Regions from separate parts of the Pseudoalteromonas sp. 1181_04 genome, predicted to be linked through region 2. Evidence: predicted binding sites of a transcription regulator. Region 2 holds the regulator's gene; the other holds the start of a gene.
What was found. Region 2 encodes ArgR, which controls arginine synthesis, uptake and breakdown. Its sites were predicted from a motif close to ANTGAATANNTATTCANT; they were not measured.
Positions count from the first base shown of each region.

Region 1: a site for ArgR is predicted at 1,930-1,947, ahead of FW757_RS10855 (arginase family protein). Genes of this name have one in related genera too.

Region 1 is NZ_VXCS01000011.1:95,798-101,933, forward strand. It holds gene FW757_RS10850 (substrate-binding periplasmic protein) at 1-761, opposite strand, end outside; gene FW757_RS10855 (arginase family protein) at 796-1,908, opposite strand; gene udp (uridine phosphorylase) at 2,338-3,093, shown strand; gene cdd (cytidine deaminase) at 3,074-4,006, opposite strand; gene FW757_RS10870 (hypothetical protein) at 4,055-4,432, opposite strand; gene ppc (phosphoenolpyruvate carboxylase) at 4,832-6,136, opposite strand, start outside.
Region 2 is NZ_VXCS01000007.1:79,478-85,613, reverse strand. It holds gene FW757_RS07420 (Dyp-type peroxidase) at 813-1,712, shown strand; gene argR (transcriptional regulator ArgR) at 1,732-2,199, opposite strand; gene mdh (malate dehydrogenase) at 2,424-3,359, shown strand; gene ispB (octaprenyl diphosphate synthase) at 3,440-4,411, opposite strand; gene rplU (50S ribosomal protein L21) at 4,834-5,145, shown strand; gene rpmA (50S ribosomal protein L27) at 5,162-5,419, shown strand; gene cgtA (Obg family GTPase CgtA) at 5,561-6,136, shown strand, end outside.

The sequences.
Region 1 (6,136 bases), on a different contig from region 2:
TTGCTGAGTTTGGTTTGAGTTGGCTTATCTAGCGCTTTGTTACAAGCAAAATACAGTGCTGGTTGCGTGATCTTGAGTCTTAAAATTGGTGTTAACTTGTCAGTAACCTGCCTTTTAGACTGTTCAAATTTAACGCGTTGTTCAGGTAATACGACGATATCGATAGTGCTTTGACGGCTTTGAACTATTTTAAAAATATTATCAAAACTATTCATCAGCATTAGATTTACACCTTCTTCAAAGCCCTGTGATAATAAAAAGTGATGGCTGTAATTATCTTTTAATACCGCAATTCGGTATTGCTTTGCTTGCTCTAGGGAATCGATAACGATGCTTTTCGAATTCAAAGCATAAAGATAAGTGTTCAACTGTGCTAATTCTGCAATCCAAATAAATTGCTTTTCACGAGAAGTTGAGCGCGCCATAGAAAAAATGCACGTTTGCGGATCGCGCAGTACCATATTAAATGCGGTACTCCAACTATACACTGAGATTGTATAATCGAGTGTTGAAGAAGCTAACACCATTTGAACTTTATCAGCGATATAGCCAACAAGTTGTTCGTTTTCATCAAGATATTGAGCAGGCGGAAAATATTCCGTCACCACATTTAATTTAGCGAGACTTTGATTACTTAAGATTATAAATAAAAAATAACACCACTTAGCCACTCTTGCCCCACCGATTATTACTTTAAGCATCTGTTGATGTAAATTAAATATAACGGCAAATAGCTGATTTGTGAATTTAAAAAGCAGCATGCCGTAGCAGGCTGCTTAAATGAACTGTTATTGACTATGCGCGGTTCATGGCATTAATTAAAAATGCTGAAATTTTTGCACCTTCTCTAAGCGTTGTATCTGAACTCGATTGACCAATCAGTGAACTGTCAGTAAATGGGGCAATTTCCATCATATCAGCGCCAGTGATCGGAAATTCATCAGCCAAAGCAACCAAGATATCCAAAGCATGCTGCGGCGTTAAACCGTTCCCTTCGGGTGTGCCTGTTGCTGATGCAAACTCTTCATCGAGGGCGTCAATATCAAAGCTGACGTAGAGTTCATCAACATTATCAGCTTTAAGCTGAGCAATTACTTCTGCGGCAATTGCCGGCGCGCCTCGTTCGATGATCTCATGGGCCCAATGTTGTTTAACGCCAAAGGTAGATTCCCAGTGTTCTTTTGGCTTACCGCTTGAACGAATACCAAATTGGATCAGATGATGTGGTGCAGGTAAAAACTCTAAAATATGCGTGCACCACGAGCCAAAACATAAATCGATACCTAAACGCTCAACGAGTAAATCGGTATGCGCATCAAAGTGAATAATCGCAGTGCGTTTACCTTGCGCACGCTTTGCCTTCAAATACGCTTTAGTTAACGGGTAACTAATTGAATGATCACCACCAATACCAAAAATGCCTTTATCAGTAAACGTTGCATAAAAGCTATCGCATACATCTTCAGTGATAGACAACGGGCTGACATAATACTCACTGCTTGGATTATCATATAATGCCTGTTGGCAATTACTGATAGTCGCGTCGTTTAAATATTTATCATGCAATAAATGTGGAATAACCCTTACATCACCTAAGTCAAACGACTTTGCCTGAGGCTGCTGATCAATCAATGCTGAACGTAAAAACAACGGCCCCCAGTTGGCGCCGCGTAAAATGCCACCACCACAGTCAGAGCTAATGCCTAAAGTCACCGCTTTATGCTCACTTTGACTAAGTGTATCGAGTGATGCACGCCATAGCGTATCGATATTATCTTCTTGCCCATACAGTTTCATACGCAGCGCCGCTTTACGTTCTTTTGCAGTATTAACCGTAAAAACGCCATCGCCCGGCGGACATAAACAGTGCTCAACTTTACTTTTAAATGTGTGCCATTGTGTGCTCATTGCAATTCCTTACTGTGTGCTTTTGCGTAGTTATGCAAAAGAGCGTTGTTGAAAATAAAATTAATAAAAGATTCACGCGCCGATTTTCACTCGCAATTTTATTACTCTCGCCGCTTTAGCTACATTTTAAATAACTATATAAATCTCTATAATAACAATTGGTTATACTTATTCGTCCAACAACGTATAAACTAAAATAGAGTGCCTAGTAGGATTGATATAGTGTCTATGAATACAAGTCAACTACCGGCGATGACACAAATTAAAGTCAGTTGCTTGAATATTCAAAGAGAATGAATAAATTTGATAACGGACATCCGTCCTGTACAAGGCAATGCATTGTAGTAATTATGCTAAATTGACAACAACTCTTTATAAATTAGCGTTATTAACTGACGTTAGAACAAAAGTTATAAATAAGGCCCCGCTATGGAAAAGGTATTTCACTTAGGACTCACCCGCGACGATCTACACGGTGCAAAACTTGCAATTGTACCGGGCGATCCAGATCGTGCAGCACGTATTTCAACTTTTCTCGAAAACCCAACTTGCCTCGTCCAAACCCGAGAATTTCATGCTTACTTAGGTCAACTTAACGGTAACTCTGTGGTTATTTGCTCAACCGGTATTGGTGGTCCTTCAACCTCCATTGCAGTAGAAGAGCTGGCGCAATTGGGAGTTGAAACATTCTTACGAATTGGCACAACTGGCGCTATTCAACCTCATATTAATGAAGGTGATATTTTAATCAGCCAAGCATCTGTGCGTTTAGATGGTGCGAGCCAACATTTTGCGCCATTGAACTACCCTGCGGTGTCTGACTTTTTCGCCACTCAAGCGATGGTAAATGCGTGCGGTAATTTAGGCATTGATTTTCATATTGGTATTACTGCATCAAGCGATACTTTTTACCCAGGTCAAGAACGTTACGACACTTACTCGGGTTATGTACCAAAAGCATTTCAAGGTAGCTGTGAAGAATGGCAAAAGCTGGGCGTGATGAACTATGAAATGGAATCAGCAACCTTATTTACAATGTGTGCAGCACTGGGGCTAAAAGCCGCCTGTGTAGCTGGTGTGTTGGTTAATCGTACTCGCCAAGAAATCCCCAATGTAGATCACGGCGAGATTGAGAAAAAATCAGTCGCCGTGGTACTCGAAGCCGCTAAACTGCTGTTGGCTTAATATTTAAACTAATACTTTGTAGTACTGGCAAATCAGTGTAACTTGCCAGTACTGCTTGACTGACACTCAACTGATTTCCCTTGCCCTGCGTTTGTAGTAACTCAATCCCTTTGACAACATCTTTAGTCATTGCCAAACCGGCTAAATGCAATTGACTCACCGCACTTTGCAGTGGTGATAAGCTCGGGCTATACGCGGCATTTTCCGCATAACAACCATAAAAATTACCATTTTCGAAAGTACTAATTTTCACTGCGCTGTAATTTTCAGAGTAAGGTACATATGCAGCCAACGCATAACTTAACAACGTTTTATCCAGTTCATCAGTTACAACAAATTCATGCTGTTGTGGAGCGGGGTTAAACAAGCTATAAGAATTACCTAAATCTTGCGGACCAAATGAGTGAGGGAGTAAATCAGCCAGCTTGAATTGCTGCTGCGGTAATAAAATATCAAAGCTCTGCGCATCAGCCAACTCATTCATAAATTGACGACAATAACCACATGGCGCATCACTGATAGCAATTTTAGCTATTTTTTTCGCGCCATTGAGCCAAGCGTTATTAATTGCCGATTGCTCAGCATGAACCACTAAGTTTAATGCTTGTTGTGCAAATTCAACATTCGCCCCAAAATAAAAATGTTGCTCACCGTGTTTATCGTAGCCAACTACAATAGCCCCAACAAAAAAATGTGAAATAGGCACAACTGCAAATTTTGCAGCAATAGGTAAAAAGGCACGCAGTATAACCTCGACAGGTTGCTTATATTGCGCGCACAAAGCTGTGATATCAGCGGTATTTAAAATACCCTTGTGCTGTTTTACGTGAAGATATAACTGCTGCTGTTGTTTTTCACTGAAGCTAAAAACGCAGCTAGTTTGAGTACTTACTGTAGGCGTTAATGAAGACATAGACTAGTTTTATGATTTAATGGCTAACTAGTTTAGAAGGTTCAACGCTTAAATGCTAGGTTGATTTACTAACCAATTTTTCGCGCTGTTAAAACAATCAAAATTTTCTGCTTTTATATCAAAGCGCTGTGCATTTTGTAAGAATAAATCGTGCATAAAACCGTCAAAACTAACAACGCGAGCAATAAAGCAGCTGGATAACCACTTTGACACTGCAGGCATAATAGTCAGTAGATCACTAGCCGGAAATTTATGCGTTAATTCAGACACATCAACGAGTAATTTATTACTGCCGTAAATAGATACATACTGCTGCGCAATTTGATAAAAGTTCATCACATCCTGTGCACTTGCCGTCCCTCTAAGCGTCATCATTATTAATGACGTAGATGCATCATACGTGATGCAAGTAGACACATTTGACATAATTACTACTCGATTATTAGTACAATTGCCATAAAATGACAAAACAGCCGACATTCTAGATAAAAAAAACAGACAGTCAATATCTAGTAGCAAATCAGGTCTGACCAGAGCGTTAATACAGAATAAAGGATGGTTTTTTTTGCTAAAATGATACCAAAAAATACCTTGTTGTAACTAAGTTATAACCTGAAACAGCTTAACGATAGGAAGTAACTGTATTCAATACATCTAAGCTGAACTAAGATTAAATAAGATGTTTAATGCGGATAAATATAACTTACTTGGTAATATATGCGCCGAACCTTACCAGCACAGCGCACTGTTAGTGCTCAATTAACTAATTAATGGACCTCTCGCTGCTAAACACAGCAAAGAAGTCCACACTTAATTATTGGATAATCAACCGGTATTACGCATACCTGCGGCAATCCCAGTCATAGTAATCATTAACGCGTTATCAATGTCACCAGAGCTGCCTTCTGCCGCTTCGCGCGAACGTTTTAACAACTCAACTTGAAGCACATTCAATGGATCCGTATACGGGTTGCGCAAACCAATAGACTCTTTTATCCAAGGTTGATCGGCAAGCAAACTTTGCTGTGGACTTAACGATTGTACCAGTGAAATAGCCTGCTTGAGCTCTTTACGCAGTTTTTCACCTAGTGGTTTGTATTGCTCTTCAACTAAAGCGTCGTCGTAATGCGCACTTAACCAACAGTCCGCTTTACTGAATACCATTTCAAGCATTTCTAGACGGGCTCTGAAAAACGGCCAGCGTTGACTCATCTCATTAAGGGTGTCTATGCCGTGTTTTTCAAGTGCAGCTTGTAAACCAGTTAGTGCCCCAAGCCATGCTGGTAGCATTAAGCGATTTTGACTCCAAGCAAAAATCCACGGAATAGCTCGCAGGCTTTCAACACCACCATTGGGATTACGCTTTGCTGGACGCGAACCAAGCGGTAATTTTGATAGTTCCTGCTCTGGTGTTGCCATTCTAAAGTACGGCACAAAGTCTTCATCAAAACGCACTACATTACGGTAATGCTCACATGACTTTTCACTGATCAATGCCATTACATCACGCCATTCATCTTTTGGCTCTGGTGGTGGTAACAAATTACTTTCAAGCACAGCACCGGCATAGATGTTTAGACTTTCCAGCGCCACATTAGGTAGGCCAAATTTAAAGCGGATCATCTCCCCTTGTTCGGTAACACGCAGGCCACCTTTGAGTGAACCTGGTGGCTGTGAACGCAAGGCTTGCGCAGCAGGTGCGCCACCACGGCCAACAGTACCACCACGGCCATGGAATAAGACTAACTCAATACCGCGCTGCTCTGCCAATTGTACAAGCTTATCCATTGCCTCGTATTGCGCCCATCCGGCAGCCATCATGCCAGCATCTTTGGCTGAATCTGAGTAACCAATCATGACATTCTGTATGCCCTCAGCTTGGCCTCGATACCAGTTATTATCAAGCAATTGAGTAATAACATCGCTGCCTGCATTTAAGTCATCTAAGGTTTCAAATAATGGCGCAACAGGCAGTTTAAAACTACAACCACTTTCTTTTAATAGCAGTTGTACTGCTAATACATCAGAGGCTGTGCGTGCCATTGAAATAATATATAAACCAAACGTCGACGCATCTTGCTTGGCGATTACATCAAAGGTGTCGAGGACTTCTTTTACATCAGCGCTTGG
Region 2 (6,136 bases):
TAAAAATAGTAATGAAAATACAGTCATTATTTTGAAATTTAATAATAGTTATTATATTTCATGTGGTTAGTTTGTTTTTAGACTTTTTTTATGATGCTTTATACTCAATAGCTGTCATAACCGTGAGATATATCGCACAAGTGATTTCCATTATGGGCGTGGTTGCCTTTAATAGTGGATGTAATTGTAGTGTTGCTTAGACGATTTCTAATCGTATATGGTTTAAGTTTATTGCATATATCCCTTAAATGATTAAAAACCAATATCTATTAAGGCGCTTTGTAATTCTTTAAAATAAATGCGACTTGCCGATAAATTAGCGGCTATGAATTGTGGGGAAATTGCTCAACAAGACACGTTTGAGCCGCTATTTAGCGCTTCAAGCTCAAAGGTAGTTGCAGAATTTCTTGGTCAGGGCATATACTTGGGTGCAGATGTATTAACAGCAACTGAATATCGTACTGCTTACGGGGGCTGAGTCATTAGTTACTTATCGTCGAGTAAAGCAAGTTGGGTAACTTTGTGTTCGCCCATACCATCTTGAGTTAATACCTTTTCAATCACAAGGCTGTAGTGCAAATACGGTGACTATTTTAAACCGTCGTTTTGTTGCTCTGCATTTTGTGTATAAAGTTATGATCGATGGACAATAAATTGAAGTTGCTGTTTAATTGGGCCAATCATTTTAGCAAATGAGTAGGTGACAATAAAAATAACACCACACACGGTTAACTTTTTCGCAGATTAAGTGTTTTAGTATTTTTAATTTCATTAAAAACGCCGTGTATGAGATTTTGAGTTAAGGAAATATCATGGCGCAAGCGCAATCTGGAATTTGTGCTGAAGCAAACTTGCACGGTTTACATTTGTTTTTTAATGTATTTGATGGCCACGATGAGTCATTACGCAAAAAATTAAAATACGTTAGCGCTATCCAAGATGAGTTTTCAGATCAGTTTTCTGAATCGATGCTCTCCAGCCTAGTTGCAGTAGGGGCGCAGTACTGGCCGCATATTCTGCCTGAATTTCTGCCTAGTGAATTACAGAGCTTTCCTAATATTACTCATAATGATCATATTATGGGGGCTCAGCCTTTTGATTTATTTGTCCAAATTCGTTCCGATAGGGAAGATGTAAACCATTTATTTGCTTTGCAAATTCTCAAGTTATTTGCCCCCGATGTTGAATTGGTTGAGCAAGTGAGAAACTTTCGATTTTTAGATGGTCGCGATTTTAATGGTTTTATACTCGGTGGTGACACTCCTCATGGTCGCCAAAAGCGCATCACAGCGTTAATCAATAAACCCAACCATTTTGAAGATCAAGGCAGTTACGTACATATACAGCGCTATAAGCATGATTTAAGTGTGTGGCAAAACTTACCTCTGAGTGAGCAAGAGCAAATAATGGGACGCACTCGCTTAGATAATACCTTGATTATGCCAGCGACTGAAAATAGTCATGCTGTACGCACTGAGTTAAAAGATGAGCAAGGGCAACCACTGCAATTAAATCAAAACATGCCTTATGGTGACGTTTACGAACAGGGTATATTAGCGATTAGTTATGCGGCACAGGGAAATGCATTTGAGCAAGTATTACGAAGTCGATTAGGTGATGCCGATTGCTACGATCATTGGCTTGATTTTACTCAAGCCGATATGGGTTCTGCGTTTTTTGCCCCATCAATTAACTTTTTAAAGCAGCTATAAAAAGTTTGAACCGGTAGATTTATACCGTATCAAATAAAATACGCACGCGTTCAAGAGTTACATCAATTTCAGATACTTTAGCTGGAGCGATAAAAATAGTATCGTCACCAGCAATGGTGCCTAGTACGCCATCTGCTTTACCTAATGAATCTAATAGCCGAGCAATTAATTGTGCAGCTCCTGGGCTGGTTCGAATAATGATCATCATTTCGTTATGCATTATATCAATCACTAACTGACGTAATGGGCTTTTCGCTGTAGGTACGCCCATTTCAGCAGGCAAACAATAGACCATTTCTTGTTTGGCATTACGAGTGCGTACCGCGCCAAACTTGCTTAACATCCGCGACACCTTACTTTGACTAATATTATCAAAGCCTTGCTCTTTTAGGGCGTCAACAATCTCACCTTGTGAACCAAAGTTTTCTTCTTTTAAAAGTGCCTTAAAGGCCTTTACTAATGCTTCTTGTTTATCTTGTGGTTGCATATTATAGGTTCTTATTCATAAGTGATGCGCTAATTGTACACAATATTGCATACTTATGCAGTAGTTGTTTGCTTTTGCGATGGATTTTAGTGCTGTAAACCAGCAAGTTTACAACTATGGTCTAAATTATATGTGAAATAAGCAGGATAAATTTGTCTTTAGTCGTTAATTTCATTATCTTTAGAGCCACAAATATTTCCTACCTCAAATTACGGAGAATTCCAATGAAAGTTGCTGTATTAGGTGCTGCTGGCGGTATCGGCCAAGCGTTGTCTTTATTATTAAAAACAGGCTTACCAGCTGGTTCTGAATTATCACTTTATGATGTTGCTCCAGTTGTTCCTGGTGTTGCTGTTGATCTTTCTCATATCCCAACAGACGTTAAAGTTGCAGGCTTTGGTGTTGATGCACTAGATCAAGCGTTAACTGGTTGTGATATCGTTCTTATCCCTGCTGGTATGCCACGTAAGCCTGGTATGGACCGCGCTGATTTATTTAATGTTAATGCTGGTATTATTAAAACATTAGCAGAAGGTATTGTTGCTAACTGTCCAAAAGCATTAGTGGGTATTATCACTAACCCAGTAAATGGCACAGTGCCAATTGTTGCGGAAGTATTCAAAAAAGCAGGTACTTACGACGCGAAACGTGTTTTCGGTATTACCACTCTTGATGTGATCCGTTCAGAAGCATTTGTAGCTGAACTTAAAGGTGTTGACGTTGCAACTGTGAAAGTACCAGTAATTGGTGGTCACTCAGGCACAACAATCCTTCCGTTACTATCTCAAGTTGAAGGCGTTACTTTCACTGATGAAGAAGTTGCTGCGCTTACTCCACGTATCCAAAATGCAGGTACTGAAGTAGTAAATGCAAAAGCTGGCGGTGGTTCTGCAACATTATCAATGGGCGCTGCTGCTGCACGTTTTTGTATGTCTTTAGTTAAAGGCTTACAAGGTGAAGACGTTGTAGATTACGCTTACGTTGCTGTTGAAAATGGCGATGCTGCATACTTTGCACACCCAGTACGTTTAGGTAAAAACGGCGTAGAAGAAATTCTTTCTTACGGTGAACTAAGCGCATTTGAAGAGCAAGCTAAAAACGACATGCTTGATACGCTGAAAAAAGACATCCAAGAAGGTGTTGATTTCATCAACGCTTAATTGCTAAGACGATTGATACAAAAAAGCCTGCATTTGCAGGCTTTTTTATGCTCGAAGGATTTTTATACATTAGGTGTTTATTAGTGATTACGATCAACGGCAATACGAGCCAAGCTAACGAGTGCTTCTTTATACGGTGATTCATCTAATACAGATAAACACGCAATCGCTTTATCAGCTTCTTCGTTGGCTTTATTCATCGTAAACTCAAGTGCTTTGGTTTCATTGAGGGTACTTAGAATAGCTTCTAAGTGATCCATACCATTACTGTGCTCAATAGCATCACGGATCAACTGTACTTGCTCAGCATTACCGTGGCGCATAGCATAAAGTAGTGGCAGGGTAGGTTTGCCTTCGGCCAGATCATCACCGATGTTTTTACCTAACTGCTCAGCATCAGCATTGTAATCAAGTACATCATCCACCAATTGAAAAGCGGTTCCTAAATGCATACCGTAAAGATTAAGCGCTTGCAGTGTCGAGTCGTCTTTTTCGGTAATAATCGCAGCAAGGCCTGTTGCAGCTTCAAATAATTTAGCTGTTTTAGAATAAATTACCTGCATGTAGCTATCTTCGGTGGTATCAGGGTCGTTACAGTTCATTAATTGCAGCACTTCACCTTCGGCAATCACGTTGGTTGCATCAGCGAGTATTTGCATAACTTGCATTTTACCAATACCAACCATCAGCTGAAATGAGCGGGTGTAGATAAAGTCACCAACAAGTACGCTGGCTGCATTACCAAACTCAGCATTTGCTGTCGGTGTTCCTCTGCGTAAATTTGATTCATCAACGACATCATCATGCAGTAATGTAGCTGTGTGAATAAATTCAACAATAGTTGCTAAAGTAACATGATCTTTGCCTTCATAGCCAAGTGCTTTAGCCGCTAAAATAGCCAACATAGGGCGAACACGCTTGCCGCCGCTGTTTACTATATATAAGCCTAGTTGATTGACTAATGCTACATCAGAGCGCATTTGCGCGTAAATTAGTTGATTGACGTCATTCATATCGTTTTCGATTAACGCCTGGATAGCTTTTATATCCATTGATCTCCGAGCCAATTTTAATGGGTATACGGGGCTGATTGTACAACAAAAAACAGCTTTGCTCGACAGTTTGTGACGATTCGCTGAAAAAACACGGTTAAGCAGCTTAATTTAGCCTTAATTTGGAAAGATAACTTTTTTATTTGAGAAAATTTACGTTAATTCAACATGGTTGTTTTTTATTCTTAGTGCGTGTTTGTTCGTGGTGTAATTTATTTGTCATGAAACGCTAAAAAGGCTTGGCATAATGCCAATTTAATATAAAATAGGTGAAAATATTGAATCGCCTTCAATGCAGCTATTTTTTATTCATTTAATTAATAAAACAGGCTTGCTAGTTTTTGCACATTAGCGTAAACTTCGCGCCCTATTGAATAATATTTTAGTTGCGTCGATTTGAGGGCGCACAGACGGAGTTAATTATGTACGCGGTTTTCCAAAGTGGTGGTAAACAGCACCGTGTGACTGAAGGTCAAACAATTCGTCTTGAGAAATTAGACGTTGAGACTGGTGCAGCAGTTGAATTTGATTCAGTACTTTTAGTTGCTGATGGTGAGAAAATCGAGATCGGTGTACCGTTCGTAAACGGTGGTAAAATAACAGCTGAGGTTGTTTCACATGGTCGCGGTGAGAAGATTAAGGTTGTTAAATTTAGACGCCGTAAGCATTCTCGTAAGCAAATGGGCCATCGTCAATGGTTCACAGAAGTTAAAATCACTGGCATTAGCGCTTAATTAGAGGTACTTAGAAATGGCACATAAAAAAGCAGCTGGTAGTACTCGTAACGGTCGCGATTCAGAAAGCAAACGCCTTGGTGTTAAGCGTTTTGGTGGCGAATCAGTTCTAGCGGGTAGCATCATTGTTCGTCAACGTGGAACTAAATTCCATGCTGGCACAAACGTAGGTATCGGTAAAGACCACACTATCTTCGCAAAAGCAGATGGTAAAGTTCAGTTTGAACAAAAAGGTCCTTTAAACCGTAAATACGTAAGCATCGTATCTGAGTAATCAGAATCGGTTCTTAAAAAACCCCGCCTTTGCGGGGTTTTTTGTTTTGAAAATAAATATATACCTAAGCCAAGCCTGCAATCAGCTTGGCTTAGGTATATAATAGTGAAATTAACAAGCCAATCCCTAAAGTGAGTAATCATGAAGTTTGTAGATGAAGTAGAAATTCGCGCAGAAGCTGGAGACGGTGGCAGCGGCATCGTATCTTTCCGTCGTGAAAAATATGTCCCAGATGGTGGACCAGACGGCGGTGACGGTGGAGATGGTGGTAGTGTTTATCTACAAGCTGATGAAAACTTAAATACCCTTATCGATTATCAGTTTGAGCGTTTTCATAGAGCTGAACGTGGTACTAATGGCCGCAGTCGTAACTGTACCGGTAAAAAGGCTGATGACTTATATGTGATGGTGCCTGTAGGTACTCGGATCATGGATGTTGATACCCAAGAAGGTCTTGGTGATTTAACTCAACATGGTCAAAGAATTTTGGTTGCAAAAGGCGGTTTCCACGGCTTGGGGAATGCGCGTTTTAAATCAAGTACTAACCGAGCGCCTCGTCAAAAAACATTGGGCACACCAGGTGAAGTACGTAACCTTAAACTAGAGCTATTATTATTAGCTGATGTTGGTTTATTAGGTTTGCCAAATGCAGGTAAGTCTACTTTTATTCGTAGTGTATCGGCAGCGAAACCAAAAGTAGCTGATTACCCATTTACT